DNA from 3 places in the Microbacterium sp. 22303 genome. Region 1 is predicted to be linked to each of the others. Evidence: riboswitches for the same ligand, from Rfam matches in the RefSeq annotation. Region 1 holds a riboswitch; each other region holds the start of a gene.
What was found. A riboswitch is a leader RNA that binds a small molecule or an ion and turns the genes downstream of it on or off. The one in region 1 is predicted to bind thiamine pyrophosphate.

Region 1 (9,484 bases):
AACGTCGGCTCGTCGAGCACCAGCACACGGGGCCTGGTGGCGAGGGCCGCAGCGACCGTCAGCCGGCGCTTCTCACCGCCGGAGAGCGTGTACGGGTTCGCCGCCGCGAGCGCGTCGAGGCGGAGCCTTCCCAGCAGCTCGGTCACGCGGGCCTCGATCTCGGCATCGGGCAGGCGCAGCGCGCGGGGCCCGATCGAGAGCTCGTCGCGCACCGTGCTCGCCAGCAGCTGATGCTCGGGGCTCTGCAGCACGGTGCCGATGCGCGTGAGCAATTCCCGCGACGACCACGAGATCGGATCCGTCCCCGAGGCGTCCGCGTGCAGGGCCGCAGTGGCGCGCACCCGTCCGCGCTGGGGCGGGATGAGACCGGCGAGGGTGAGCCCGAGCGTGGACTTGCCTGCGCCGTTCGGACCCGTGATCCCGAGCACCTCGCCGGCGCGGACCACGAGGTCGAACGGTCCGGCGACCGGGATCCCCTTCGCGCGGCCGACCACGAGACCGTCGGCGCGGAGCAGTTCCTCGCCGCCGTCGCCGCCCGCGCCGCGCTCGCCGCCCGCGCCACCCGGACCACGGCATGGCAGTCCGGAGACGGGTCCGGTGGGCGCCTCCGGTGACGGCGACGGCGCGCGGACCAGCGCTCTGGCCCGCGCCGCGACGTCGATGCCCGGCACCCACACGCCCATCGCGGCGAGCTCGTCGGCACGCTGCTCCAGCACGGCGCGCGGGTCGCCATCCGCGATCACGACCGTCGTGTCGTCCGTCGTGCCGAGCACGATCACGCGATCGACGAGGTCGATCCACACGTCGATGCGATGCTCGATCACCACCAGGGTCGCCCCGGTGGCGTCCAGCGCCGAGCCGACCGCGCGACGCACCTCGGCGACGCCGGCGGGATCCAGGTTCGCCGTCGGCTCATCGAGCAGGATCGCCCCCGGACGCATCGCGAGCACGCCGGCGAGCGCGAGCCGCTGCTTCTGCCCGCCGGACAGCGCCGAGGTCGGCCGATCGAGGGGCAGGTCCAGCCCGACGGCGGCGAGGGCTGCGTCCACACGCGGCCAGATCTCCGCCCGCGGAACTCCGAGGTTCTCGCACGCGAAGGCGACGTCGTCGCCCACGCGAGCCAGGATCGTCTGCGTGTCCGGATCCTGAAGCACCATCCCCACCCTGCCGCGGGCGCGGTCCGCCGGGACCCCGTCGACGAGCAGCGCTCCCTCGGCCTCGCCCTCGTCGGCGCCGCCGAGCACGCCGCCGAGGCCCTGCAGGAGGGTCGACTTGCCCGATCCGGAAGCGCCGAGCAGCAGCACGCGCTCCCCCGGCTCGATCTGAACGGAGGCGTGACGGATCGCCCAGCGACGCCGAGTGGCGTAGCGCCAGCCCCAGCCGTGCGCTTCGAGCCGCGCGGGCGTTCCTGGCCGTGCCGCGCTCACACCCGCGCAGCCGCGGAACGCCCGGAGGCGAAGCGGCTGAGGGCGCCCGTCGCGGCGAGGCCCCGCGTGATGAGCCACCCGCCGAGGCCCGCGACGATCAGGCCCGACACCGTGGCGGAGATCAGCGCGACCGTGATGAACAGGGTCCCGGATCCGGGGTACCACAGGATCAGGTCGTTGATGCCGCAGGCGAGACCGGCGGCGGCTCCCGCGAGCAGCGCGACGGGCAGCCGCCACGAGGCGTACAGGAAGACCAGGAACACGAGTTCGGCGCCGAGGCCCTGCACGAGCCCCGACACGATCGTCAGCGGGCCCCACTGGTTGCCGACGAGCGACTCGATCACCGCGGCGACGAGCTCGGTGTACAGCGCCGCACCGGGCTTGCGGATGATGAGACCGCCGAGCACTCCGGCGAGCAGCCACGGGCCGGCGAGCAGTTCCTGCAGACCGGGAAGCAGCGGGGTGAGCAGGGCGCTCGGCCCCACGTGGACGATGTCCCACAGCAGGAAGACGCCGGCGCACGCGACGGCGATCACGCTGGCGACGACGATGTCGACGACGCGCCAGCGCCAGAGTCCCGGACGGCCGAGGCCCCGGCTCTGCGTGCTGTCTGCGTTCGTCTCGGACGCGCGGACGGATGTGTGCATCATGGAAACTCCTCCCTGCGCCGGCATGATCCGGATCAGGTTCGACGGTCGAAGCGCGATTCGCTCCCTCTCAGCCCGGCTCGCCGGACTCCCGTGGTGATCCGCCCATTCTAGCGCCGTGAGGAAGCGGCGGCGACCGCCTCGTCGTGGTGCGACGCAGCCCATCCCCTGCGCTGTCGCCGGATGCCCTCGGTCCGCGCGGAGGGTCATCCTGCGGCGGTGGAGAGCGGGCGGATCGCCCTGACCGCGTCACGATCGCCCCGGCCTCCCGGACCGCCCGAACGCGCAGGATACCCGCTGTTGACAGGGGCGCCCGATACGGTAGGGGGGTGAACAATGACGACGGTCCGGGGGCCGCCCAGGTCGATCCGGAGATCGTCGACACCGACGCACTCGATGCAGAGGGCACCGAAACGGAGATCGACGAGACCGCGGTCGAGCCGGCTGGACTGTTCTCGACGACGCCGGAGCGGAGCGGATCCGCGTCGCTGTTCCCCGCGCAGGACGTCCCTCCCGCCGCACCGCTGTTCCCCGCACCCGAGTCGACCCCCTCCGCATCGCTGTTCGGAGGAGCGACGGATGCGGTTCCCTCCGGGTCGGCTGCGACCTCTGAGTCGGCGGTCGCCGAGAAGGATCCGGCCATCGAGATCGCACCGCCCGCCCTGTCGGCACCGGCCGTAACGTCGGCGCCGGCCGTAACGTCGGAGTCGACGCCGCCCGCGCTGCCGGAGGATCCGATCGTCGAGCCGACGCCCCTCGTCCCCGCCATCGGCGCAGGTCGGACCGCCGTTACCGAACCAGCCTCCGTGCCGCAGGCAGCCGCCGGCACCGATGCCGACCGGACCCCCGTCGCCCCCGTGCGACCGCTGCCCTCCGCAGGGCTGGTCCGCGGCCCCGACCGTACCCCGACCGCCGCTCTCACCTGGGTGGACGTGGCCCGGGTGGGCGCCGGTACGGCCGCCGCGACGGCTCCCTCCCGGTCATTGCTCGACGACGCCCCGCACCGAACCCTCGTCCGGCCCGGCGTGCTGCTGCCGTTCGTCGGAGTGCTCGCCGTGATCGTGGCGTACGGCGCCACGACCGCGCTCTGGCCGCTGAACGCCGTGCAGCCCGTCGCCTCCGCGGTCGAGTTCCAGCCGGCCGCCGCCCCTGCGGCGGCTGCGGCCTGGCCTGCCACGGGCAGCGCCGCCGTGGGCGTCGAGGGCATCGGCGCGATCGCCTCGGCCGAGCAGCAGGTACCGATGGCCAGCATCACGAAGCTGGTGACCGTGCTCGTCTCGCTCGACAAGCTTCCGCTCAAGCCCGGCGAGCAGGGTCCTTCGTTCGCATTCACCCAGGCCGACAGCGACGACTACCTGAGTTACCTGAGGCAGGATCAGTCCGCGCTCGACGTGCCTGTGGACGGATCCCTCACCCAGTACCAGCTCTACGAGGGGATCCTGCTCGGCTCCGCGAACAACTACGCCGACCGGCTCGCCCGCGAGGTCTGGGGTACGGAGGAGAACTACGCCGCCGCCGCCAACCAATGGCTGAGCCAGCACGACCTCGGCGACATCACGGTCGTCACGCCCTCCGGTTTCGACTTCGGCAACGTCGCAACCCCGCGCGCGCTCATCCAGCTCGGCCAGATCGCCGAGAAGAACCCGGTGATCGCCGGGATCGTGAAGCAGAAGAGCGTCGAACTACCCGGCGCGGGCGTCGTGAAGAACACCAACGGCCTCATCGACGACGCCGGCATCGTCGGCATCAAGACCGGCACGATCGGCGATGGGGACGACACTCGCTACAACCTGCTCTCGGCAAAGGACGTCTCCGACAGCGACACCATCGTGCGAATCTACGTCGCCGCCCTCGGGCAGGACAGCGATCAGGGCCGGGTCGATGCCTCACGAGCCCTGTACGCCGGCATCGAGGCGGCGCTGAAGGACCAGCCGCAGACCGTCGGCAAGGGTGCGACGCTGGGCACCGTCGACACGGCGTGGGGCGAGACCACCCAGGTCGTCGCGGCCGAAGACGGCCGGGTCGTGCTGTGGAACGGCGCCTCGGCCACCGCGACCACCAAGTTCTCGCTCGGTGACCAGTGGAAGGCCGGCGAGAAGGCGGGAACGCTCAGCCTGAAGGGTCCGCTGGATTCCGCCTCGGTGCCGCTGGAACTGCGCACCGCCCTGCACGGCCCCAGCCTCTGGTGGCGCCTCACCCATCCACTCGAGCTGTTCGGACTCACGAAGTAGGGATCCCGGATCCGACCGGCAACGGTCGTTGGGCGAGTATGACCCTGTCGCAGCCGGTCGGTCCGGGTCGCGTTGGATCCGCTCAGGTCGCACTGGATCCGCTCAGGTCGCACTGGATCCGCTCAGGTCGCACTTTCTGCTCTGAAACCGGCCTCGGCAGAGCAGAAAGTGCGACCTGAACACACGGGCGCGGGCCCGCCGCTGCGACGGCTGAGACTACGGCCGCGCCCCGCCGCGACCCCGAATCCGCCCTCGACTGAGACTTCGACTGAGACTTCGGCAGCACCCGTCCCTGCCGCTGACCCCGGCCCCGACGCCAACCCCGGTGCACGGCGCACAATGTACGGCGCAATCCGGCAACGCGAAAGCGCCGCCGCCCTGCGAACAGGACGACGGCGCTCTCATCGAGGGGGACGGTTCAGACCCGGTCGTCGCCGAACTCGATCGACGGGCCGTCCGGCCGCTCGGCCGATTCGATGACCCGCTCGGCCACAGCGACAGGAGCGGTCCCCGCCCCGGCGACGGCGGCCCCGCCGGCCTCGGCCCCTTCGACAAGCTCAGGGACCGACGCGACGGATCCGTCGGTCGGCACCGTGACGGTTCCGGTGACGAGAGCCTGGTCGGCATCGGTATCGCTCGCGGCCTGCTCGAACTGCGACTGGTACAGCCGCCAGTACGCGCCCTCGGCCGCGATGAGCTCCTCGTGCGTGCCCTTCTCCACGATGTCGCCGTGCTCCATCACCAGGATGAGGTCGGCGTCGCGGATCGTGGACAGACGGTGCGCGATCACGAACGACGTGCGCCCATGCCGCAGCGCCGCCATCGCGTGCTGCAGCAGCAGCTCGGTGCGGGTGTCGACGGCCGACGTGGCCTCGTCCAGGATGAGGATCGACGGCTGTGCGACGAACGCGCGCGCGATCGTGATCAGCTGACGCTCACCGGCCGAGACGTTCGAGGCGTCCTCGTCGAGCTTCGTCTCGTAGCCCTCGGGGAGGGCGTGCACGAAGCGGTCGACGTAGGTCGCCTTGGCGGCGTCGATGACCTCGTCGTCGGTCGCGGTCGAGCGTCCGTAGCGGATGTTCTCCCGGATCGTGCCCGCGAACAGCCACGGATCCTGCAGCACCATGCCGGTGCGGGAGCGCAGGTCGGAACGCTCCATCTGGGCGATGTCCTGCCCGTCGAGCAGGATCCGACCGCCGCTGAGCTCGTAGAACCGCATGATGAGGTTCACCAGTGTGGTCTTGCCCGCGCCGGTCGGGCCGACGATCGCGACCGTCTGACCCGGCTCCACCTGGAACGACAGATCCGTGATGAGCGGGCGGTCCTCGGTGTACGAGAACGCGACGTGCTCGAACTCGATGACGCCCTTGCCGTCGGTGACGGTCGGTGCGTCCTCGGTGTCGGGATCCTGCTCCTCCGCATCCAGCAGCTCGAAGACGCGCTCAGCCGAGGCCGTGCCGGACTGCACGACCGCCGCCATGCCGCCCAGCTCGCTGAGCGGCTGGGTGAACTGCTGCGAGTACTGGATGAACGCCTGCACGTCGCCGAGCCGCAGCTGACCGCTGGCGACCATGAGGCCGCCGAGCACGGCGAGGCCGACGTAGGTCAGGCTGCCGATGAAGGTCATGGCCGGCATCATCAGCCCGGACAGGAACTGGGCCTTGAACGCGGCCTGGTAGAGCTCCTCGTTCTCGACCTGGAACTTGTCCAGCGCGTCCTTCTCGCGGCCGAACACCTTGACCAGCGCGTGACCGGAGAAGGCCTCCTCGACGCGCGCGTTCAGGCGGCCGACCTTCTTCCACTGGATCCCGAACGCCTTCTGCGAACGCGGTCCGATGACGCCGAAGATCACGGCCATGAGCGGCAGCGCCACGAGGGCGACGAGGGCCAGCTGCCAGGAGATCGAGAACATCATGATCAGGACGCCGACCACGGTGAGCACCGACGTGAGCGCGCCGGACAGCGATTGCTGCATGGTCTGCGTGATGTTGTCGATGTCGTTCGTGACGCGGGAGATCAGCTCTCCGCGCTGCACCTTGTCGAAGTACGACAGCGGCAGGCGGTTGATCTTCGCCTCGACATCCTCACGCAGGCGCCACATCGTGCGCACCATGATGACGTTGATGACGTACCCCTGGATCCAGCTCAGCAGAGCGGATCCGACGTAGATCGCGAGCACCGCGGTGATCACCCAGCGCAACTGCTCGAAGTCGATCCCGTCGCCGACCCTGAACGGCCCGAACGCGGCCACCATGTCCGCGAACTGGTTCTGCTTCGCGGCGCGCAGCTGCTCGACCACCTGCGCCTGGGACATGCCCTCCGGGAAGCCGGGGAAGCCGTTCTGCGGTTTGGCGAGCTGCAGAGAGGTGAAGCCCTCGTAGATGATGTTGGTCGCGTTGCCGAGCACCTTCGGTGCGGCCACGGCGAGCACGACGCCGAGCGCTCCGAAGATCGAGACCAGCACGAACCATACAGCGCTGGGCTTGAGCAGCCCGATCATCCGCTTGAAGCTCGGGCCGAACTGGTTCGCCTTGCCCGGGGCGGGCCCGTCGAACATCCCGCCGCCCTGCTGGCGCGCCTTCTCGGCCTGCTCGGCCTCCAGCTTCTCGGCGTCGGTCATCTCGACGGTCGCCGTCGATCCGCCGGCGTACTTCGCCCGGCGTTGCGCCATGCGCTCGGCGCGTGCGGCCTTCTTGTCCACGCCCTCGGTCCCTGAGCTTGTCGAAGGGCTCATGCGTCCACCCCCAGCTGCGACTCGACGATCTCTCTATAGGTGTCGCTCGTCTCGAGCAGTTGCTCGTGCGTGCCCGCGGCCACCATCGTCCCGCCCTCCAGCACGACGATGCGGTCGGCATCGGTGATGGTCGAGACGCGCTGCGCGACCACGATCTTGGTCACGTGCGGCAGCTCGCGCCACAGCGCCTGGCGCAGCCGGGCGTCGGTGGTCAGGTCGAGCGCCGAGAACGAGTCGTCGAAGACGAGGATCTCGGGCTGGTGGACGATCGCGCGAGCGATCGCGAGCCGCTGGCGCTGACCGCCGGACACGTTCGTTCCGCCCTGGGCGATGGTCGAGTCCAGCCCGTCGGGCATCTCCGAGACGAAGTCCTTCGCCTGCGCGATCTCGAGCGCGGCCCACAGTTCCTCGTCGGTCGCCTCCTCACGCCCGTAGCGCAGGTTGGACGCGATCGTCCCGCTGAACAGGAACGGGCGCTGCGGCACGAGTCCGATGCTCTTCCACAACGCGTCGACATCGGCCTTGCGCACGTCGGTGCCGCCGACGACGACGGCGCCCCCCGTGACGTCGAACAGTCGAGGGATCAGCGAGATCAGCGTGGTCTTGCCCGCGCCGGTGGATCCGACGATCGCGACGGTCTCACCGGGCTCCGCCGCGAAGCTGATCCCGTGCAGCACCGGCGACTCGGCGCCCGGGTACGTGAAGGAGACGTCGTCGAAGGCAACGGATCCCGGCACCGGGAACGACGTCACGCCGTTCTCCGGTCGCGTCATGCTCTGCTCGGCGTCGAGCACCTCGCCGACGCGCTCTGCGGACACCGCGGCGCGCGGGATCATCATCGCCATGAAGCTGGACATGATGATGCCGAACATGATCTGGCCGACGTACTGCATGAAGGCGAACAACGTGCCGACCTCGACCGTGCCGTTGTTCACCTCGACGCCGCCGAACCAGATCACGCCCACGATCGTCACGTTCATGATCAGCATGAACAGCGGGAAGAGCAGCACGAACAGCGAGCCGACGTTGCGGCCGACGACCATGATGTCGGTGTTGGCGCCGCGGAAGCGCTCCTCCTCGATGCGCTCGCGCACGAACGCGCGCACGACGCGCACGCCGGTGAGCTGCTCGCGCATGATCCGGTTGACGTTGTCGAGCTTGCCCTGGTAGCTGCGGAACAGCGGGACCATGCGGCCGATGATGATGCCGGCCACGATCAGCAGGGCGGGCACGGAGATGGCGATGACCCAGCTCAGCTGGAGGCTGGTCTGCAGGGCGTAGATGATGCCGCCGATCGCGAGCAGCGGCGCGGTCACGAACATCGTCGAGCCCATCATCGCCAGCATCTGCACCTGCTGCACGTCGTTCGTATTGCGGGTGATCAGCGATCCGGCGCCGAACTGCGAGACCTCGCGCTCGGAGAAGCCGCTGACGCGGGCGAACACGTCGGCGCGGAGGTCGCGACCCATGCTCATCGCCGCGCGCGCGGCGAAGTAGGTCGCGATCACGGAGGCGATGATCTGCCCGAGCGAGACGGCGAGCATGAACCCGCCGTGCGACCAGATGTAGGCGGTGTCGGCGTTGGCGACGCCCTTGTCGATGATGTCGGCGTTGAGGCGCGGCAGGGACAGCGAGGCATACGCGCTCGCGAACTGGAACACCAGCACACCAAGCAGCAGCCACTTGTAGCGCTTGAGATAGCGGAAGAGGATCTTTCCGAGCACGGGCGGACTTTCCTTGTGGGAGCGGACTTCCCCAGGGGAAGCGGAATGAGTCGAGAAACGACCACGAAACACCCTGCCACGCGGCACGGACATTCACATCCCCCTTGAGGAGGATCGACTCAGATCTTCGCTGAGGGCGAAACGAATCCCTGCTCGCGTGGAGATTTTCGGATCCGGTTAAGAAACCCGGGCGCCCGGAGAAGCGCGCGTCAGCTCCAGAGCGGGACCGGGGTAACGTAGTCGCGCGCCTCGGCACCGGCATCGGGGGCGAGGTCGGTGAGGGTCTGCGGATCCCAGTGCGGATTGCGGTCCTTGTCGACCAGCTGAGCGCGGATCCCCTCGACGAGGTCGGGGTGGTGGTGCACGAACCACAGCACCCGTCGGTACTCCCCCGCCAGCGCGTCGCGCACGGAGTCCATCACGCGGGCCTCGCGCACGGCGTCCAGCGTCACGACGAGCGCGGTCGGCGCGAGGGACTCGAGCAGGTCTGCGGTGTCGGCGGGGGTAGGGCCTTCGCCCGGGACGGCCGCGTCGCCCTGCCCGGCATCCGCGAGCGCCCGGAGGCGCGCGATGATCTCCGGCACCGTCTCGGCGGAGAACGCCTCGTCGATCCACGCCTGCTGCGCGGACAGCGGTGACGGATCCGGCGTCTCGTCGAACAGCATCACGATCTCGCTCGGCCCGGTCGGATCCGCCCGGTGTGCGAGCGCGTCGCGCAGCG
Region 2 (9,484 bases), on a different contig from region 1:
CGTGTGCGGACGCCCGAGGACCTCGACCTCGCCGTCGCGTTCTACACCGAGCTCGGCTGCGACGTGCGCCGCTCGCCGTCCGGCTTCGTGAAGGGCATCGGCGACTCGGTGCGGGTCGTGGATCCGCTGGGCTTCCCGTACGAGTTCTTCTACCAGACCGACCACGTCGAGCGGATGAGCTGGCGCTACGACCTGCACATCCCGGGCGAGCTCGTGCGCCTGGACCACTTCAATCAGGTCACGCCCGACGTGCCGCGCGCCGTGAAGTACATGCAGGACCTCGGCTTCCGCGTCACGGAGGACATTCAGGACGACGCGGGCACGGTCTACGCCGCGTGGATGCGCCGCAAGCCCACCGTGCACGACACCGCCATGACCGGCGGTGATGGCCCGCGGATGCACCACGTGTGCTTCGCGACGCACGAGAAGCACAACATCCTCGCGATCTGCGACAAGCTCGGGGCGCTGCGCCGCTCCGATGCGATCGAGCGCGGTCCCGGCCGTCACGGCGTGTCGAACGCGTTCTACCTGTACCTGCGCGACCCCGACGGCCACCGCGTCGAGGTCTACACGCAGGACTACTACACGGGCGACCCGGACAACCCGGTCATCACGTGGGACGTGCACGACAACCAGCGCCGCGACTGGTGGGGCAACCCCGTCGTGCCGTCCTGGTACACCGACGCGTCGCTCGTGCTCGACCTGGACGGCAACCCGCAGCCGGTCGTCGCCCGCACCGACTCCAGCGAGATGGCCGTCACGATCGGCGCCGACGGGTTCAGCTACACCCGTCCCGCCGACGAGGAGGCCATGCCGGAGTGGAAGCAGGGCGAATACAAGCTCGGCCACCAGCTATGAGCCTGCCCGAATCCACCATCACCGCGCTCGCTGCAGAGCTCGCCGAGGCCGACCGCACGCACGGCGTGATCCCGCGGATCACGGCACGGCATCCGGAGGCGACGGTCGAGGACTCCTATGCGATCCAGGGCGTCTGGCGCGACGCGCAGGTGGCCGCGGGCCGCACGCTGGTCGGCCGCAAGATCGGGCTCACCTCGAAGGCGATGCAGCAGGCCACGGGCATCACCGAGCCCGACTACGGCGTCATGTTCGACGACACCGTGTACCCGTCCGGATCCGAGATCCCCGTCGATCACTTCTCGAATGTGCGCATCGAGGTGGAGCTCGCCTTCGTGCTCAAGCAGCCGCTGGAGGGTCCGGACTGCACGCTCGAGGACGCCCTCGCCGCGATCGACTACGCCGTCCCCGCGCTCGAGGTGCTGAACTCGCACATCGAGCTCGACGGCCGCACGATCGTCGACACGATCAGCGACAACGCCGCCTACGGTGCGATGGTGCTCGGAACCGTGCACAAGCGCCCCGACGAGATCGACCTGCGCTGGGTGCCCGGCGTGCTCTCGCGCAACGGCGAGATCGAGGAGACCGGCGTCGCCGCCGGAGTCCTGGGCCACCCCGCCACCGGCGTCGCCTGGCTGGCGAACAAGTTCCACCAGCACGGCGCGCGTCTGGAGGCAGGAGAGATCATCCTGGCAGGATCGTTCACGCGCCCGATGTGGGTGGCGCGCGGCGACGAGGTGCTGTGCGACTACGGACCGATGGGAACGATCGAATGCCGCTTCGTCTGAATCCGACCTTCCGCGAGCACCTGGCCTCCTCGGACCGCGCGCTGATCGGCATCTGGGCGTGCACCGGCAGTCCTCTCGTCACCGAGATCGCCGCCGGATCCGGACTGGACTGGCTGCTGATCGACGGAGAGCACTCGGCCAACACGCTCGACTCGCTCCAGACGCAGCTGCAGGCTGCTGCCGCCTACCCGATCACGCCGCTCGTGCGCGTGCCGTGGAACGACCCGGTGATCATCAAGCAGGTGCTCGACCTGGGCGCGCAGAACATCATCGTCCCCATGGTCTCCTCCGCCGATGAGGCCCGCGCCGCGGTCGCGGCCACCAGGTACCCGCCCGCGGGCGTCCGCGGCGTCGGATCCGCCCTGGCCCGCAGCGCCCGCTGGAACCGCGTCGCGGGCTACCTCGGCGACGCAGCGCAGCACGTGTCCCTGACCGTGCAGATCGAGACCACGGCGGGCGTGGACGCGGCCGCCGAGATCGCCGCCGTCGACGGCGTGGACGCCGTGTTCGTCGGCCCCTCGGATCTGGCGGCGTCGATGGGGCTGCTCGGACAGCAGACGCACCCCGACGTCGTCGCCGCGGTCGAGCACGTGTTCCGTGCGGTGGCCGCAGCCGGAAAGCCGGTCGGGGTGAACGCGTTCGACCCGGTCGCCGCCGATGCATACATCGCCGCGGGTGCCGCGTTCGTCGCCGTCGGGGCAGACGTGGCTCTGCTCGCCCGCGCCTCCGAGGCCCTCGCGACCCGCTTCCTCCCGGCCCCGGAGGCGGGCCCCGCCGCCAGCTACTGACCCGATCCGTTTCAAAGCGGAACGCCCCAGGCCGCCATACCGCCGGCGAGGTTGCGCAGCGGGGTGCCTTCCGGAGCGGTCGATCGCAGCGCGTCGATCGCACGGGCCGAGCGGATCCCGGACTGACAGGTGACGACGATGTCGCGTCCGTCCGCGGCGGCCTCGCCCAGCCCCGCGGCGAGCGCAGGCCAGCCGTCGGCGAGGATGCGGCCGAGCGGCACATGCAAGGATCCCGGGATCGACGCCGCCGCCCGCTCCGTGGACGTGCGCACGTCGACCACGACGAGACCGCCCGCCCCGGCGCGCAGGCGCACGCCCACCTCGCCCGCGGAGATGTCCTCGAGGCGATCCTCCGGCAGCGCCGCCGCCGCGCGACACGCATCTGCGACCGCCTCGAGCCCGGTCGCTCGCGGGCGGTCCGGATCCGCCGCGAAACGCAGCTCGTCCCATCTCGCAGTGAGCGCGTCGTACCGGGCGAGCCGTCCGACGAGCGGCTCGCCGATCCCGCAGACGAGCTTGAGGGCCTCCACGGCCATCGCCGATCCGACCACGCCGCAGAGCGCGCCGAACACGCCTCCGGTCGCGCAGTCGAGGGACTCGTCATCGGGAAGCTCGGGGAACAGATCCCGGAGCATCGGCCCGCGACCGGGCCAGAACACGCTCATCTGGCCGGCGAAGCGCAGGATCCCGGCCCACACCACGGGGGTGCCGGTGAGCTCCGCCGCGTCGTTGCAGAGGTACCGGGTGGCGAAGTTGTCGCTGCCGTCGAGCACGAGATCGTGCGCCGCGAAGAGCGCCAGCACATTGTCCGGACCGAGCCGTTCGACCCGTGCGACCACCTGCACCACGGCGTCCCGAGCCGCCACGGCTTCCCGCGCCGATTCGGCCTTGGGGCGACCGACATCGCTCTCGGTGTGCAGCACCTGTCGCTGCAGGTTGGTGCGCTCCACCCGGTCGTCGTCGACCACGGTGATCCGGCCGATGCCGGCCGCGGCGAGGTACTGGATCGCGGGGGCGCCCAATCCGCCGGCGCCGATCACCAGCACGCGGGCGGCGGCGATGCGGCGCTGCCCTTCCACGCCGACCCCCGGGAGGGCGAGGTGCCGGGCGAACCGCGCGGCCCGCGCCGGAGGCAATTCGGGGCCTGGCTCCACCAGGGGTGGCAGCGCAGCCGGCCCAACCGCATCAGCCGACCCGACCACATCGTCCGCGACGGCGGCGCCGACGGCGGCCGGCGTCACAGGTCCGCCTCCGACGGGCGGCGTGCGATGAGCCCCTCGGCGCCGGACGAGGCGAGGGCGAGCGGTCGCTTCGGGATCCGCCCCGCCGCGCGCGCCAGCCGCCCCGCCTCGACGGCGGCGCGCATCGCCCTCGCCATCGCCGCGGGGTCGTGCGCGCGGGTGACGGCGCTCGCGAGCAGCACCGCGTCCACGCCGAGCTCCATGGCCAACGCGGCGTCCGACGCGGTGCCGACCCCGGCGTCGAGCACGATCGGCACCCCCGCGCGGTCCACGATCGTCGCGATGTTGTGCGGGTTCAGGATGCCCAGACCGCTGCCGATCGGCGACCCGGCGGGCATCACCGCGGCGACGCCCACGTCTTCCAGACGGCGAGCCAGTGCGGGGTCGTCGTTCGTGTAGGCGAACACGCGGAAACCATCGGCGGCGAGCTCCTCCGCGGCCCGGAACAGCTCCACCGGATCCGGCAGCAGCGTCTCCTCGTCGGCGATCACCTCGAGCTTGACCCAATCGGTCTCGAGCGCGTCGCGGGCCAGCTGCGCGGTCAGCACGGCGTCGCGGGCGGTGTAGCAGCCGGCGGTGTTCGGCAGGGCGCGCACGCCCAGCCGCTCCAGCAGCGCGAACACGGAGTCGCGTCCCTCCGGGGAGAACCGGCGGATCGCGACGGTGGTGATCTCGGTGCCCGAGGCCAGGAGCGCCTGCTCCAGCAGTGCGAGGCTGGTCGCGCCTCCCGTCCCCATGATGAGACGGGAGGAGAACCGCTCCCCCGCGACGAGGAACGGATCCGTCTCCGCGGGCAGGTCCGCAGCGAGGTCGGGACGCGCGCGGGTGGTGTCGATCGCGGTCATGACGGTCAGCCGCCCTGCACCGCGGTGACGACCTCGACCTCGTCGCCATCGGCGAGAGTGCGCACGGACCAGCCGGTGCGAGGCACGACGGAGCCGGCGATCGCCGCGGCGACGCCGAGACGTCCGCCGTCGGCGCGCGCGCCGTCGGCGCGGAGCTCGCGCCCGGTGACCTGCGCCACCAGGTCGAGCAGAGACGATCCGGCCGCGACGGCACGCGGGGCGCCGTTCAGCCGGATCGTGGGGGCAATGGAGGTGTCGGTCATCATCGGCCTTTCTTCGGAGGATGCGGGATACGCGGGAGGGGACCTGCAGAGGCACCGGCGAGGCGCGGGGCGCCGAGTGCACGGCGAGGTCCGGGCGCACGACGGACGAGGTGTTCAGGCGACGCTGAGAGCAGAGGCGACGGTGGCATCCGCCACGCCGGTGCCGCCGAAGCGGAACGGATCCAGCGCCGCCGAGAAGGCCGGGGCGACATCTCGCCCTTCGACCAGGTCCGCACCGAGCTCAGCGGCCAACGGCGTCAGCAGCACGCCATGCCGGTCGAACCCGGTGGCGACGACCAGCCCGGGCGCGACACGGCCGAGCAGCGGCACCGCGTCGGGGCTGCCCGGGCGAGCCCGAGCGAGAACCTCGACGACCTCGCACTCCGCGATGCCGGGCACGATCCGCTCCGCGTCGCGCAGCAGCGCGAGCACGCCACCGGCCTGCACTCCCTCGACGCCGCCCTCGCGCACGGTGGCGCCGAGCACGAGCTCGCCGTCCTCGCGGGGCACGAGGTACACGGCGGAGCCCCGCACCAGCCCGCGGACCGTGTGGGTGAGCAGCGGGCGGATCCCGTCCGGCACCCGCAGGCGCAGGATGTCGCCCCACACCGGACGCAGCGGCAGCCGCGGCACTCCGCCGATCCGCGCCGCCCCCAGGCCCGCGGCCACGAGCACCTCGTCGGCGGGCGCCCGTTCGCCGGACGCGGATCGCACTCCGGTCGCACGCCCGGAGCCGGCCTCCCGTTCGACGGCGGCCACCGCCTCCAGACGCACCCGCGAGCCGAGCTCGGCGAGCAGCGCGGCAGTGACCCGGCGAGGGTCGACCTGATGGTCCTCGGAGACGAGCAGTCCCCCGGACACGGCCGGGGCGAGCGCGGGCTCGAGCTCCCGCGCCTCCGATCCGGTGATCCGCCGCACGGCGCCGCCACCCAGCGCGGCGAGCTCTGCGAGCGTCGCCCGGTCGGCGGCGTCGACGCCGAGCGCCAGAGTGGCGGTACGGCGGTGGCCCGTGCCGAGCCCGGTGCGCTCCTCGAGTGCGCTGACGAAGGCCGGGTAGCGCGCCGCCGCCTCTGCCAGCAGCGGATGCAGGACGTCCTGGCCCCAGGTGAGCTCGGTGGTCGGAGCGAGCATTCCCGCGGCGGCGCGGCTCGCCCCCGCGGCGGGGAGAGGGTCGAACACGGTCACCTCGTGACCGCGGCGAAGCAGTTCGGAAGCGCTGGCGAGGCCGATGATCCCGGCGCCGACGACGATGATGCGCATGGCTGTGCCCTTTCCTACGACGGTATGACCCGTATCAGGTTCAGCGGTCGGCACGTGGCCCTCTCAGCCCCTCTGGGCTCCCGCGGACCCCTCCACCCTAGGGGGTCGTGACGACGGTGATGCACCGATGCCGCCTCCGTGACGGCGCGACTGGCGCATTCATAGGCCTGCGCGGCAGGATGAGGGCATGACGTTCCCCGCCCTCGCGCCCCTCGCCGACCGCGCCGCGCTGTTCGCCGCCCTCCGCCAGGACCAGCTGGTCACCGCGACCGCCGCCCTGGGCGAGCACCGCTGGGACGTCGACCTTGCAGCGGGCACCCTCACCTTCACGTCGGAGACCGATCCGAGCCGCCAGCTCGTCGCGCGGGCATCGCTCGTCGCCACGATCGCCCCGGGACCCCGTTCGCTGATGTGGGCCTGGGCGCACCCGCAGGGCGGATCCGATCCGTCCGTCGCCGGCCTCCGCGACTACGGCACGACCTATTCGATCGATGCGCTGTCCAATCCGGAGCTGCCGTTCCCGGCCGAGATCGACGCGGACCTGGACGGCTGGATCGCCGGCGCCGCGCATCAGGTCGGCGCGATCGCCGAGGAGATCACCGGACGCTCGCCGTACTACTCCGCCCCGGTCGGCAGCGGCACGCGCGCCGTGTTCCTGCTGGACGCAGCCCTTCCGCCGCTCACGGTCGCCGACGCCGTCGTCGCCCTGCCTCGGATCCTGTCCGAGCTGACGCTCTCCGACGCGCGCTCCTCCGTGTGGGATCTGGCCCGGCTCGCCGGCTGGAACATGCAGTGGGCCGATGAGGCGTACTCGGCGGCGGTCGTCAGCGATGCGAGCGGCAGCGCCACGTTCCGCTTCGACGAGTACGCCCGGATCGCGGGCATCGAGTCGCAGCTCGGGCAGGCCCCGCAGGCCTGATCCGGGCGCTGCGAAGCACCCGGAGATGCGTTCGGCCTCGCGCGTCGCGGTGGCCCTCGCGGTCACCGTCGCCGCGCTGCTGCTGTCCGCCGCCCCGGCCTGGGCGCATGTGACAACGGTCGCGTATGCCGACCTCACCGCGACCGGCCCGAGCGATGTCCGGGTCGAGTTCGACCTCCAGTACGAGCTGCTCAGCGCGTCCGCCGCCAAGGCGCAGGACGACCCCGCGCTCTTCGCCACTGCCGTCGAGCACCCTCGGCCGGGCGCGGAGAACCAGGTGCTCGCCGACCACGCCGCCGCCATCCTCGCGTACACCACGAAACGATTCACCGTTGCGGTCGACGGCGGCTCGGTCTGTGCACCGCATCCTGACGTCCCCGCGGTGTTCCACACCAGGGACGCGACCGATTACGCCCGTTTCGGGATCCGCTATGCGTGCGCGGCCGGCCACGGCGGCGCGTTGGTCGTGCACAGCACGCTGTTCCCCGACGCCGAGGGCATGGTCAGGGACACCAAGACGATCGTGACGTACGCGATCGACGGCCGCAGCGGCAGCGCCGCCCTCGACGCCGCGCACCCGCAGTTCTCGACGGCGCAGCCCTGGACCGCGCGCTTCGCCGAGTTCTTCCTGCTCGGCGCCGAGCACCTGCTGACCGGGATCGACCACATCCTGTTCCTCATCGCGCTCATCATCAGCTCGCGCCGGCTGCGCGACGTGGTCCTCGCCGCGACCTGCTTCACCCTCGCGCACTCGATCACGCTGCTGCTCGCCGCGCTCGGGCTCGTGCACATCGGTGCGAATCTGGTCGAGCCCGCCATCGCGCTGTCGATCGCCGCCGTCGCGGGCTGGCATCTCTGGGAGGAGCGGCTCCGACGCGCGGCGCGACGACGAGGCGAGCCGGCGCCGCCGCCGTCCCGCTCGGCCTCGCTCGTGCGACTCGGGATCGTGTTCGGTTTCGGCCTCGTGCACGGGCTCGGCTTCGCGACCGCGCTGAAGATCGACGAGCCGTGGTCCTGGACGCTGCTGTGGTCGCTGCTCGTGTTCAACCTGGGCATCGAGGCGGTGCAGCTGGCCGTCATCCTCGTGGTCTTCCCGCCGCTCCTGCTGCTGCGCCGCCGCATGCCCCGCACGGCGACCGTGCTGGGCATCGTCGTCACCGCCGTGGTGCTCCTGTTCGGCCTGCTCTGGTTCGCGATGCGGGTCCTCGGCCTGCCGGGAACCCCCTGAGCCGCCGAGGGCGACGCCGTCAGCGGCCGAGCCGCTGACGCGCTGTGTTCCTCCCCGCACCGACGGGCCCGTGGGCCGTGGCCGCGGCGAGCCCGAAGAGCGGCATGTCGGCGTAGATCGCCTCCATCTCCCCCGCCGGGACCTGGTAGGTCTCGTGCCAGACCCCGACACTGCCGGATCCGAGCAGCGTGCGCATGAAGTCGCGCCAGGGCTGCAGGTGCGGAGCGTCGCGATCCGCGGCGAAGCGCTGCAGGTGCTCCGGGCTCTCCCAGTACGAGAGCAGGATCGTCGTACGGCCCAGCCAGCTCTCGCAGCCGAGCATGCCTGTCTCCGGATGCTGCGCGAGATGGCGGAGCATCTTCGGCATCTGCCGCGCCACGCGCTGCACGCGGCCCAGCTGCCACCACTTGTTCGCACGCATCCCGATCACGAAGACCGTGATGTCACTGCGATCCACGACGGCCGTGTACCGGCCGGGAAAGACCTGCCGACCCATCATCGCTCCTTTCGAACGTTGTTATAGAACGTCGTTACAGAACGACGTTACGGTAGAGTCGCGTCCATGGCAAGACCCATCACCCACGATGCGAACCTGCGTTCCCGGCTCATCGAGGTCGCCTCGGCGATGATCGACCGCGACGGGCCTGAGCGCTTCTCCGTGCGCGAGGCGGCGCTCAGCGCAGAGACCTCGACCTCCGCCGTCTACACCTTGTTCGGCAGCAAGGCGGACCTGATCACCGCCGTGATCGCGGACTCGTTCGCGTCGTTCGCGCAGGCGCAGCACGAAGCGGAGGCCGGCGGCCTGCGAGCCCTCGGCGAGGCGTATCGGGCCTGGGCGCTGCAGCACCCCGATCGCTACCGGCTCATGTTCAGCGGCGCGATCGCCGGGGCCGCCCACGGCGCGACGGACGGCGGCAGCGGTCCGGACCCGGATCCGGAGCTGGACGCCCTCCTTCCCCTCGCACGCACGCTCACGGGGGTCGGCCGTGTCGATGAGGGGGTCGATCTGCGCAGCACTCTCGCGGTGTGGGCGCAGGTGCACGGTGCGGTCAGTCTCGAACTGGCCGGCGTCGCACCGCCGTGGATCGACGCCGACGCCGTCTACGCGTCCGTGCTCGACACGATCGCCGCGGTGCACCCGGGGCGCTGACGCACTCGCGCCGAGCCGGCCGGGCCGGGCCGCCCGAAACCGGCTGAGCAGAGCCGGGCATCCGCCCCACCCCTGCCCATCCGACCCGCGCAGCGGGCCCCGGACCCGATTCCGTGACAGTCTGGACGCATGAGGAATCTGATCGTG
Region 3 (9,484 bases), on a different contig from region 1:
CAGCGACTCGATCAGCGTCTGCGCCTTGATCGCGGCCTCCTCGGGCGCGGTGTCCTGAAGATCGCTCATGAGGAGTACGCGCTGTTCTCGTGCACGTAGTCGTGCGTGAGGTCGTTGGTGCGGATCGTCGCCGCGGCCTCGCCGACCTTGAGATCGATCAGTACGTGCGTCGCGCGCGGGGCCAGATCGACCTCCTCGCGCGGACGGTCGGGACCGCCGGCGGTGCACACCCGCACCCCGTTCATCCAGACGTCCACGTCGTAGGGATCGAATGCGGCCCGGGTGGTGCCGATCGCGGCCAGCACGCGCCCCCAGTTCGGGTCGTTGCCGAAGATCGCCGCCTTGAACAGGTTGTTGCGCGCGACCGCGCGACCCACCTCGACCGCGTCCTGCTCGCTCGCGGCATGCACGACCTCGATCGAGATCGCGTGGCTGGCGCCCTCGGCGTCGTCCTGCAGCTTGCGGGCCAGCTCGTCCGAGACCTCGGTGAGCGCGGCCGCGAAGTCGTCCAGGTCGGGCCGGATCCCGCTCGCGCCGTTGGCGAGCAGCGTCACCTGGTCGTTCGTGGACATGCACCCGTCGGAGTCGAGCCGGTCGAAGGTGGCGCCGGTCGCGCGACGCAGAAGGGCGTGAGCCTCGGCCGCATCGAGCTCCGCATCGGTCGTGAGCACCACGAGCATCGTCGCGAGACCCGGAGCGAGCATGCCCGCGCCCTTCGCCATGCCGCCGATGGTCCAGCCGTCTCGGCTCACCGCGACCGTCTTGGCGACGGTGTCGGTGGTCATGATCGCCTCGGCGGCGGCCTGTCCGCCGTCGGCGCTCAGCTGCGCGACGCCGGCCTCGACGCCCGCGAGCACCTTGCCGCGGAAGACCTCGTCCCCGGTGCCGATCAGCCCGGTGGAGCAGACCACCACGTCGCCGGCGCTCACCCCCAGCAGCTCTGCGGCGCGCTCCGCCGTGAGATGGCTGGTCTGGAACCCGAACGGGCCCGTGAAGCAGTTCGCACCACCGGAGTTCAGCACGACGGCCTCGACGACGCCGTCCTTCACCACCTCCTGCGACCAGATGATCGGGTTCGCCTTGGCGCGGTTGCTGGTGAACACCGCGGCGCCGACCTTCCGCGGGCCGCGGTTCACGACGAGGGCCACATCGGGCCTTCCGGTGGACTTGAGACCCGCGACGACGCCGGCCGCCTCGAATCCCTGGGGTGCGGTCACGCTCATGGGGCGACTCCGTTGATGCTGAGCGCCGTGGTCTCGGCGAGACCGAGCGCGATGTTCATGGACTGGATGGCGGCTCCCGCCGTGCCCTTGACGAGGTTGTCGACGGCGGTGACGACGACGACGCGGTTCGCGGCGCGATCGATCGCGAGGCCGATGAGCGCCGTGTTGGCGCCGAGCACGTCGGCGGTGCGAGGGACGGATCCCTCCGGCAGCAGCTGCACGAAGACCTCGTCGCCATAGGCGCTCTGCCAGGCCTCGCGGATCTGCGCGTCGGTGGCGCCTGGGACGATCGGGGCCGTCGAGGTCGCGAGGATCCCGCGGGCCATCGGCACGATGACCGGGGTGAACGAGATCCGGATCCCCTCGGGCGCCACTCCCGACGCGGCGGCGAGAGCCTGACGGATCTCGGGGATGTGCCGGTGCGTGCCGCCGACGGCGTACGGATTGGCGGATCCGAGGATCTCACTGCCCAGCAGATGGGTCTTGAGGCTCTTGCCGGCACCGGATGGGCCGACGGCGAGCACGGTCACGATGTCGGACGGGTCGATCACGCCCGCCGCGACGCCGGGGGCGAGGCTCAGGCTCACCGTGGACGCGTTGCAGCCGGGGGCCGCGATGCGGCTGGCGCCGCGGAGGTGCTCGCGCTGCTTGACGCCGTTCACCGGCAACTCGGGGACGCCGTAGGCCCACGGCTCGTGGAAGTCCCCGCCGTAGAACGCGTCCCACGCGGCCTCGGAGGTGAGTCTGTGGTCGGCTCCCGCATCGATCACGAGCGGGACCTCGCCGAGGGCGTCGGTGTACTGACCGGACTGGCCGTGCGGCAGGGCGAGGAACACGATGTCGTGGCCGGCGAGGATCTCCGGCGTCGTGTCCTGCAGGGTGAGGTGCGCGAGCGAGCGCAGATGCGGCTGATGCTCGGAGAGCTTCTGTCCGGCGTTCGAGTGCGCCGTGACGGTGCGGATCTCGACGTCGGGATGGTTCGCGAGCAGGCGAAGGATCTCGCCGCCCGCATAACCGGATGCGCCGGAGACGGCGACGGAATACGTCATGCTTCCACCTTAACGGTCGGGTCTGCCGGCGACGCCCAAGAAGACGGCGCGGGACAGGAGTGCGATGCGGGGCCGGAGGCGGCGACGCCGGCACTCGACCGCGAACGACGCGGGAGCGCGGGGTCGCCTAGAGTCGGCGGTCGCCCGAACGGCGTCGACGCACCACGACCGCACCCGTGAGGGTGGTCGTGTGCGGAGCCGGAAGCATGCGGCGACGATAGCGCGGGGTGGCGCTCTCCTCCAAATCGAGGGCGCCTTCGCGCGTCATCGAGCCCGGTCGCGGGTGGCGGCGACACCCGGCCGCCGCCACCCGTCGCGCTGCGCTCGCTCAGAGAGCGGGCGCGGCGAAGAAGGCCCGCTCGTGCTCGCTCGAGCGCACGAACGCGACCCGCATCCGCTCGCGCGTGGCCGCATCCGCGGCGGCCGCGCGCGCGGTGACGAACCGGATCGCCCTCGCCGTCGCGTCGGCGAACCCCGGATCCGCGTACTCGTCGAGCCAGTCCTTGAAGGGGTGCTCGGCGAAGGGGCGCGACGGGTCGCTGCTGGCAGCGGCGTGCAGTCTGGCGCCCACATCGGAGTACAGCCAGAAGCAGGGCAGCAGGGCCGCGATCAGCACGCCGTAGTCGGCATCGAACGCGGCACCGCGGAGGTGGTCGAGATAGGCGACGGTCGCCGGGGCGGGCTCGGCCCGGAACGTGTCGGCCCCCACCCCGTCGGGAGAGATCCTGCTCGCGTGCAGCTCCAGCTCCACGATCACCGCCTGCTCTGCCGAGTGCGCCCAGAACGCCTGCTCCTCAGGAGTCGGCGCGAGGCGGGCCGCCTCGGCCAGGGTGCGCGCGTACTCGCGCAGGTACAACGCGTCCTGCGCCAGATACCAGCGGAACGCGGCCGCCGAGAGGGATCCGTCCACCATCCGGCGCAGGAACGGCAGCTCGTCGATCGCGTCCCGGATGGGCGCGATCGCCTCCCACCAGTCCGAGGCGACGGTCTCCGCCTCAGGGACGGCGGCCAGTCCCCCGCGCCGCCACAGCCCGGCGAAGTGGCTGATCGGACCGTGACCGGATCCGACCTGCAGCCCGGCGCCGGCGGCGATCGATTCGCGCAGCCACGACCGCACCTCGGCCACCGCATCGCGCCAGTCGAGATCGGCAGCCCGGCGGGTCGCGAGCCCGGCGGAGAGCGAGCATCCTGTGCCGTGGGTGCTCGCGGTGCGAATGCGGGAGCCGGGATACTCGCGTACCGGCCCCGAGGGACCGACGAGCGCGTCGGGCGCCTCGTCGCCGCCGAGATGCCCGCCCTTCACGAGCACCAGCGCACCGGTCGCCGCCGCGAGCCGCTGCGCCTGGCCGAGGGCGCCCGTCCAGCTCGTCGCCGCAGGCTCCCGTACGAGGACGGCCAGTTCGGGGAGGTTCGGAGTGAGGAGGTCGGCCAGCGGCAGCAGCGCGCGCAGGGCCTGCTCCGCTTCGGTGTCCAGCAGCCGGTCCCCGCTGGTGGCGACCATGACCGGATCCAGCACGACCGTGGGCGGGCGGTGCGCTCGCAGCCACGATTCGACCTCCGCGATGACCGCGGCCTCTGCGAGCATTCCGATCTTCACGGCGTCGACCCGCACGTCGTCGCCGATCGCGTCGAGCTGGGCGCGCAGGAATGAGGCGGGCGGGACGTGCACGGCCCGGACGCCGCGGGTGTTCTGCGCCGTCAGAGCGGTGATCGCGGCCATGCCGTAACCGCCGTTCGCGGCGATCGCCTTGAGATCCGCCTGGATTCCCGCGCCCCCGGAGGGGTCGCTGCCGGCGATCGAGAGCACCCGCGGCACGCCGCCCGCACCCCAGGCCCGCAGCAGCGTGCGCGCCGCGTCCCGAGGATCCGGGGCCGCGCACAATGCGGACACCACGGCGACGCCGGCCGCGCCCGCCGCACGCAGGGCGGCCACATCCTCACGGCCGATGCCGCCGATCGCGACGCACGGCAACGAGCTGGCCACGGCGAACGCGGCGAATCCGGCCACGCCCAGCTCCGGCGGGTGGTTGCGCTTGGTGGTCGTGGGGTGGATCACTCCCACACCCAGGTAGTCGACGGTGCCGGCCGGCAGCGCCGTCGCGGCTTCGAGGTGCGCCGGCTGGTTCGCCGTGAGGCCGACGATCGCATCGGGGCCGAGCACCGAACGGGCGACGAGGGGCGACACGTCCGACTGGCCGATGTGGATGCCGTCCACGCGCGCGCCGCGGCGCCGCGCCTCCACGACGGCGTCGAGCCGATCATCGACGACGAGCAGCGCCCGCCCCGCGATGACCTCGGAGAGCTCGACGAGCTGCTCCACGATCGCGGCGTCATCGGCGTCCTTGTCGCGCAGCTGCACGATCCGGACACCGCCCGCCACGGCGGCGTCGACCACGGCGGGCACTCCGCGTGCACCGCTCAGCACGGGGTCCGTGACGAGGTAGAGCGCAAGGTCTTCCGCCGTCAGCCTTCGCCGCGAGGTCGCCTCGCGGGTGCCGGCGGGGCGCGGCGCGGTGGCGACGTCTGCGAGCGTCATGCCGTGGCCTCGGCCGTCTCGATCGCCACGGCCTCGACGCGTGCGCGCGCCGTGAGGGACTCCGGCCGGATCGCCGCGAGCGCGTCGAGCAGGGCGACGGCGAAGGATCCGGGACCGTCGGATCGGGAGGCGGCGTCCTCGGCGGCCAGCGTGTAGACGAGGGTGGCCGCAGAGGCGGCGACCAGAGGGCTGTCGCCGGTCTGCCGCGCAGCCCCGAGGAAGGCGGCCATCACCGCACCCAGCGCGCAGCCGCCCCCTGTGACACGGGTGAGCAGGGCATCGCCGTTCGCGATCCGGATCTCGTGCTCGGCGTCGACGAGGAGGTCGACGGGGCCCGATACGGCCACCGCTCCGCCGGTGCTCCGGGCCAGTTCGCGGGCCGCGTCGGCCGCCGCCTCGGTGCCGTCCAGGGCATCCATGCCGCGCCCGCCCTGGCTGCGGCCGGCGAGGGCGAGGATCTCCGACGCGTTGCCGCGGATGAGGGTGGGACGCAGCGCGAGCAGGTCCTGCGCCAGCGCGGTGCGCACCGGCAGCGCGCCGACCGCGACCGGATCCAGCACCCACGGCGTCCCCGCCGTGCGCGCACCGCCGATGGCCTCGAGGCTCGCCGAGCGCTGCTCGGGCGTGGGCGTGCCGAGGTTCACCAGGAGCCCGGACGAGATCGCGGCGAACATGCCGGCCTCGCCCGTGATGTCCACCATCGCGGGAGCCGCGCCGAGCGCGAGCAGCACGTTCGCCGTGAAGCCGGTCACGACCGAATTCGTGATGCACTGCACGAGCGGGGGCTCCGCCCGCAGCTGCGTGAGAAGGTCCGCGGCGGATTCCACCGTGGACTCGGACGACAATTCCAGACGCGCGTTCATCGCGACATCCCTTCGCTAGTACGACCTAGATCAGGTTCGACGGGTGTGATCTCAGCCGCGGATGCGGCACCCCGTGTCACTGCGGGCCAGTCTAGCCAGGCGCCTTCGCCTGGCACGCCTCGCGCGCGGCGAAGGCGCGGTCAGTCCAGCGGGGACCGCTCTGCGGACCGCTGCCCGTTCACGACGCCGGCCCACGCCGCGGCGGCCGCCCAGAAGACGATCAGCAGCCCGGTCAGGACGAACCCGAGCGCGTTCAGATCGAGCTCGCCCACGGCGCGCGCGAAGCCACTCGGGTGCGGCAGGCTCCGCAGCGCCACCCCCGCGAGCTCGGCGACGCCGATCACGAGCGCGACGACGATCGACACGCCCGTCACCAGCAGGTCGTAGCGCCGCATCGCCCGCTCGCGTCCGGTCGAGCCCCACGAGTATGCGCGCCGCGACATCGCCCCCTGAGCGGAGTCCAGCAGCGACATGCCCGCGGCGAACAGCACCGGGAGGATCAGGATCATCCACCACGGCACGGCACGGGACGCTGCGGAGCCCGCGAGGGCCAGCAGACCGATCTCCGTCGCCGTGTCGAAGCCCAGACCGAACAGCAGCCCCACGACGTACATCCGCGACGGCCGGTCGATCACGGCGTTGAGCCGGCCCACCAGCGCCCATGCGGGACCGCCGTGCCGATGATCGCCGGGCCGGCGACGGCGGCGCAGGGCGAGGATGTTCGCCCCCGCGATGACGAGCAGGAAGACGCCCGACACGACCGGACCGATGACTCCCGTCCAGACCTGCAGCGGCGAGTCCGGATCCGAGATTCCCGCGGCGAGCGCGCCGACGCCGAACGCCAGCAGCACACAGAGGACTGAGACGACGCTCGCGTGGCCGAGGGAGAACCACAGGCCCACGCCCCGTGCCGGGCGTCCGCGCGCGAGGAGCTGCCGCGTCGTGTTGTCGATCGCGGCGATGTGGTCGGCGTCGAACGCGTGCCGGAGTCCGAGCAGATACGCGGTGACCCCCAGCCCGATGCCGAGCGGAGATCCCGCGGACAGCAGCAGCGCACCCCATCCGAGAACGTGCAGCGCAGCGACGACGTACGCGGTCGGGCTAGGCCTCATGGATCAGCTCCTCCCGCAGCGCGCCCCACCCGGTCGCGAGATCGCCGAGATGGGCAGCGTCGACGACCGATCGCACCACCAGCCCACCGCGCTCGGGGCGCAGCACAGCCATCCCGCTCGTGCGCCAGGGGGGATCCTGCTCCGCGGACTCACGCCCGATCAGGACCACGCTGTCGAGCACGCGGTCGGCACCGAGGACTCCGGGGATCGGGAAGCGCCCGTCCACGTCCAGGTGCTCGATCAGCACGGGCGCGCCCTGCACCGTGACCCCCGTGCGCGCCCGGATCGCGCCCCCGCGCTCCCCGACACGGCCCAGGATGAGCGTCTCGCGCAGCAGCAGCGCCGCACCGTCGCCGAGCTCCGCGTCCGTGCGACGGTCGACGTCGGCGCCGTCGGCGATGACGAAGGGCTGGCCGTGCCACGTGCAGATCCCGCGGTCGCCGATCTCGATGCGCGCCGTCCACGAGGCGCGTCTGCCCTCACCGTCATAGGCGACGGTGCCGCCGATGTCCTCCAGCTCGAGCGTGCAGTCCGCGCCGACCGAGATGCGCAGGTCGACGGCATCGCCCCCGAGCAGGAGCGCTCCCGCGGCGACGAGCCCGACGCGGGCGTAGCGCGGCCGGCGTTCGAGGATGCGTGCGGCGATCGCGCCGGAGCGCAGCACGACGCGGGCACGATCGGCACCGGCTGCGACCTGGACGACCGTGATCGATGCGGTGACGGCGTCCGTCACCGGGATTCCGCGTGCGCGTGCACGTGCACCGCACCGTCATCGTGGCTGTGCACGTACCCGCCGGCCTCGCTGTCGTCGGCGTGGAAATGCGGCGCCATCGGGCCCGGATCCTGGGGCTCATGCGCGCCGGAGCGGTACGCGGCGAGCATATCCAGGACCCAGCCCTTGAGCCGCGCCACGGAGTCCGGGTCGGTGCGCGAGAGCGCGAGCACCTCTCTGCCATCCCGGGCGTCCGACGCGTCATGCACCATCTGCGCCACGTCGACGCCGACGTACGGGGCGAGGTCGGTCTTGTTCACCACGAGCAGGTCGGCGCGGGCGATCCCCGGGCCGCCCTTGCGCGCGACATCCCCGCCCCCGGCGACGTCGAGCACGAAGATCTGGGCGTCCACGAGCGCCGGCGAGAACGTCGCCGTCAGGTTGTCACCGCCGGACTCGATGATCACGACATCCAGCGGCGCGAAGTCGCGCTCGATATCCTCGACGGCGAGCAGGTTCGCGGTCACGTCGTCGCGGATCGCGGTGTGCGGGCAGGCTCCGGTCTCCACCGCGCGGATCCGGTCCGGATCCAGCACGCCGGCGGAGCGGAGGAAGCGCGCATCCTCGTCGGTGTAGATGTCGTTCGTGATCACGCCGAGCGCGATCTCGTCCGCGAGAGCGCGGCACGCCGTTGCGATGAGGGTGGACTTGCCCACCCCGACGGGGCCGGCGATGCCGAGGCGGAGAGCACGGGGAACGAGGGAATCAGGCACGGAACAACCTCCGGTTCGTGAGGGCGTGGGCTTCCGCCCAGCCCTCGGAGTGAGGGGCACTGCCGGCGGGGATGCCGGCGGGATCGGTCAGTTCGGCGACGGCGTCGACGAACTCCTCGACTGCGGTGCACGCGGCGAGGACCCAGCCGACGGGCACCGCGGGGTCGGTCGGAGCGAGCTTGAGCAGAGCCGCTGCGGCGGTCTGCGCGTCCTCGTAGACGAAGACCCGGACCAGGTCACGCGGATCCATGTCGGTCACCGCGGCGATCGCGCCGACGACCACCGGCCTCGGCGGGGCTGTCAGCTCGACGCATGCCCGCACGGCCTCGGCATCGGGCCAGAGCCGTGCAGCCAGGCGCAGAACACCTCGTCCGAGGAGCCGGGACGCCTCACGCTGCGCCGCGCTGGGGGTGCGCGCCGCCCAGTGATCGACGATCTCGTCGAGCCCCGGATCAGACGAGGCGTCACGCAGCCGGTGCCGTGCGACGACCGCCGTCCCGGCTTCCACGAGGCTCGTGGTCCGCGCCCGCCCGACGAGGTACGCCGGTACCTCCTCCGCGGACATGCCCGCGAGAAGTGCGGGCTCGAGACCGGCCGAATGCGCGTGCCCGCCCGACGGCAGCCGGCCGTCGGCAAGCAGCATCGCGACGGTGAGCGACGCGGGGCGCGTCGACAGGTGTGCCGGAGCGATCATGATCAGAACATCGCGTACAGCTGGGCGAGCGGAAGCCGATCCACAGGGGCGGGCACCACGGTCTCGCCGTCGATCGAGATCGCGAACGTGTCGGGACGGATGTCGATCCGCGGGAGGGCGTCGTTGTTCTTCAGATCCGCCTTCGTGACCGCCCGGGTGCTCCGCACCGCGGCGAGCCGGCGGCGCAGGCCCAGACGCTCTTGGAGACCGTCGGCGAGCGCGGCGGGCGAGACGAACGTCACGGACAGATCGGCGCCGATCGCGTCCAGGAAGGCGGGGCGCATCAGGACCGGCTGTGGCGTCGGGATGGACGCGTTCGGATCCCCCAGCGCGCCCCAGACCAGGCCGCCGCCCTTGATGACGACCTCGGGGCGCACGCCGAAGAAGCGCGGATCCCACAGCACGAGATCGGCGAGCTTGCCGACCTCGACGGATCCGACCTCGTGGTCGATCCCGTGCCCGATGGCCGGGTTGATCGTGTACTTGGCGACGTATCGCCGGGCCCGCTCGTTGTCGGCGGGC

Region 2: another riboswitch for thiamine pyrophosphate. It lies ahead of thiO (glycine oxidase ThiO); the one in region 1 lies ahead of ACTJI8_RS15410 (ECF transporter S component).
Region 3: another riboswitch for thiamine pyrophosphate. It lies ahead of thiM (hydroxyethylthiazole kinase); the one in region 1 lies ahead of ACTJI8_RS15410 (ECF transporter S component).

What each region holds. Positions count from the first base shown of each region.
Region 1 covers NZ_JBQEOQ010000005.1:233,372-242,855, forward strand. Annotated here, with positions in the region: gene ACTJI8_RS15405 (ABC transporter ATP-binding protein) at 1-1,427, opposite strand, end outside; gene ACTJI8_RS15410 (ECF transporter S component) at 1,424-2,074, opposite strand; TPP riboswitch at 2,070-2,179, opposite strand; gene ACTJI8_RS15415 (D-alanyl-D-alanine carboxypeptidase) at 2,404-4,305, shown strand; gene ACTJI8_RS15420 (ABC transporter ATP-binding protein) at 4,724-6,925, opposite strand; gene ACTJI8_RS15425 (ABC transporter ATP-binding protein) at 7,036-8,763, opposite strand; gene ACTJI8_RS15430 (enoyl-CoA hydratase/isomerase family protein) at 8,973-9,484, opposite strand, start outside.
Region 2 covers NZ_JBQEOQ010000003.1:319,761-329,244, forward strand. Annotated here, with positions in the region: gene hpaD (3,4-dihydroxyphenylacetate 2,3-dioxygenase) at 1-858, shown strand, start outside; gene ACTJI8_RS10985 (2-keto-4-pentenoate hydratase) at 855-1,643, shown strand; gene ACTJI8_RS10990 (HpcH/HpaI aldolase family protein) at 1,628-2,431, shown strand; gene ACTJI8_RS10995 (ThiF family adenylyltransferase) at 2,443-3,672, opposite strand; gene ACTJI8_RS11000 (thiazole synthase) at 3,669-4,409, opposite strand; gene thiS (sulfur carrier protein ThiS) at 4,523-4,783, opposite strand; gene thiO (glycine oxidase ThiO) at 4,895-6,040, opposite strand; TPP riboswitch at 6,034-6,134, opposite strand; gene ACTJI8_RS11015 (DUF6882 domain-containing protein) at 6,228-6,959, shown strand; gene ACTJI8_RS11020 (HupE/UreJ family protein) at 6,985-8,187, shown strand; gene ACTJI8_RS11025 (DUF4188 domain-containing protein) at 8,207-8,686, opposite strand; gene ACTJI8_RS11030 (TetR/AcrR family transcriptional regulator) at 8,750-9,337, shown strand; gene ACTJI8_RS11035 (hypothetical protein) at 9,467-9,484, shown strand, end outside.
Region 3 covers NZ_JBQEOQ010000006.1:4,658-14,141, forward strand. Annotated here, with positions in the region: gene argB (acetylglutamate kinase) at 1-69, opposite strand, end outside; gene argJ (bifunctional glutamate N-acetyltransferase/amino-acid acetyltransferase ArgJ) at 66-1,223, opposite strand; gene argC (N-acetyl-gamma-glutamyl-phosphate reductase) at 1,220-2,272, opposite strand; gene ACTJI8_RS16105 (bifunctional hydroxymethylpyrimidine kinase/phosphomethylpyrimidine kinase) at 2,601-4,808, opposite strand; gene thiM (hydroxyethylthiazole kinase) at 4,805-5,671, opposite strand; TPP riboswitch at 5,662-5,755, opposite strand; gene ACTJI8_RS16115 (HoxN/HupN/NixA family nickel/cobalt transporter) at 5,812-6,783, opposite strand; gene ACTJI8_RS16120 (urease accessory protein UreD) at 6,773-7,516, opposite strand; gene ureG (urease accessory protein UreG) at 7,513-8,268, opposite strand; gene ACTJI8_RS16130 (urease accessory protein UreF) at 8,261-8,962, opposite strand; gene ACTJI8_RS16135 (urease subunit alpha) at 8,965-9,484, opposite strand, start outside.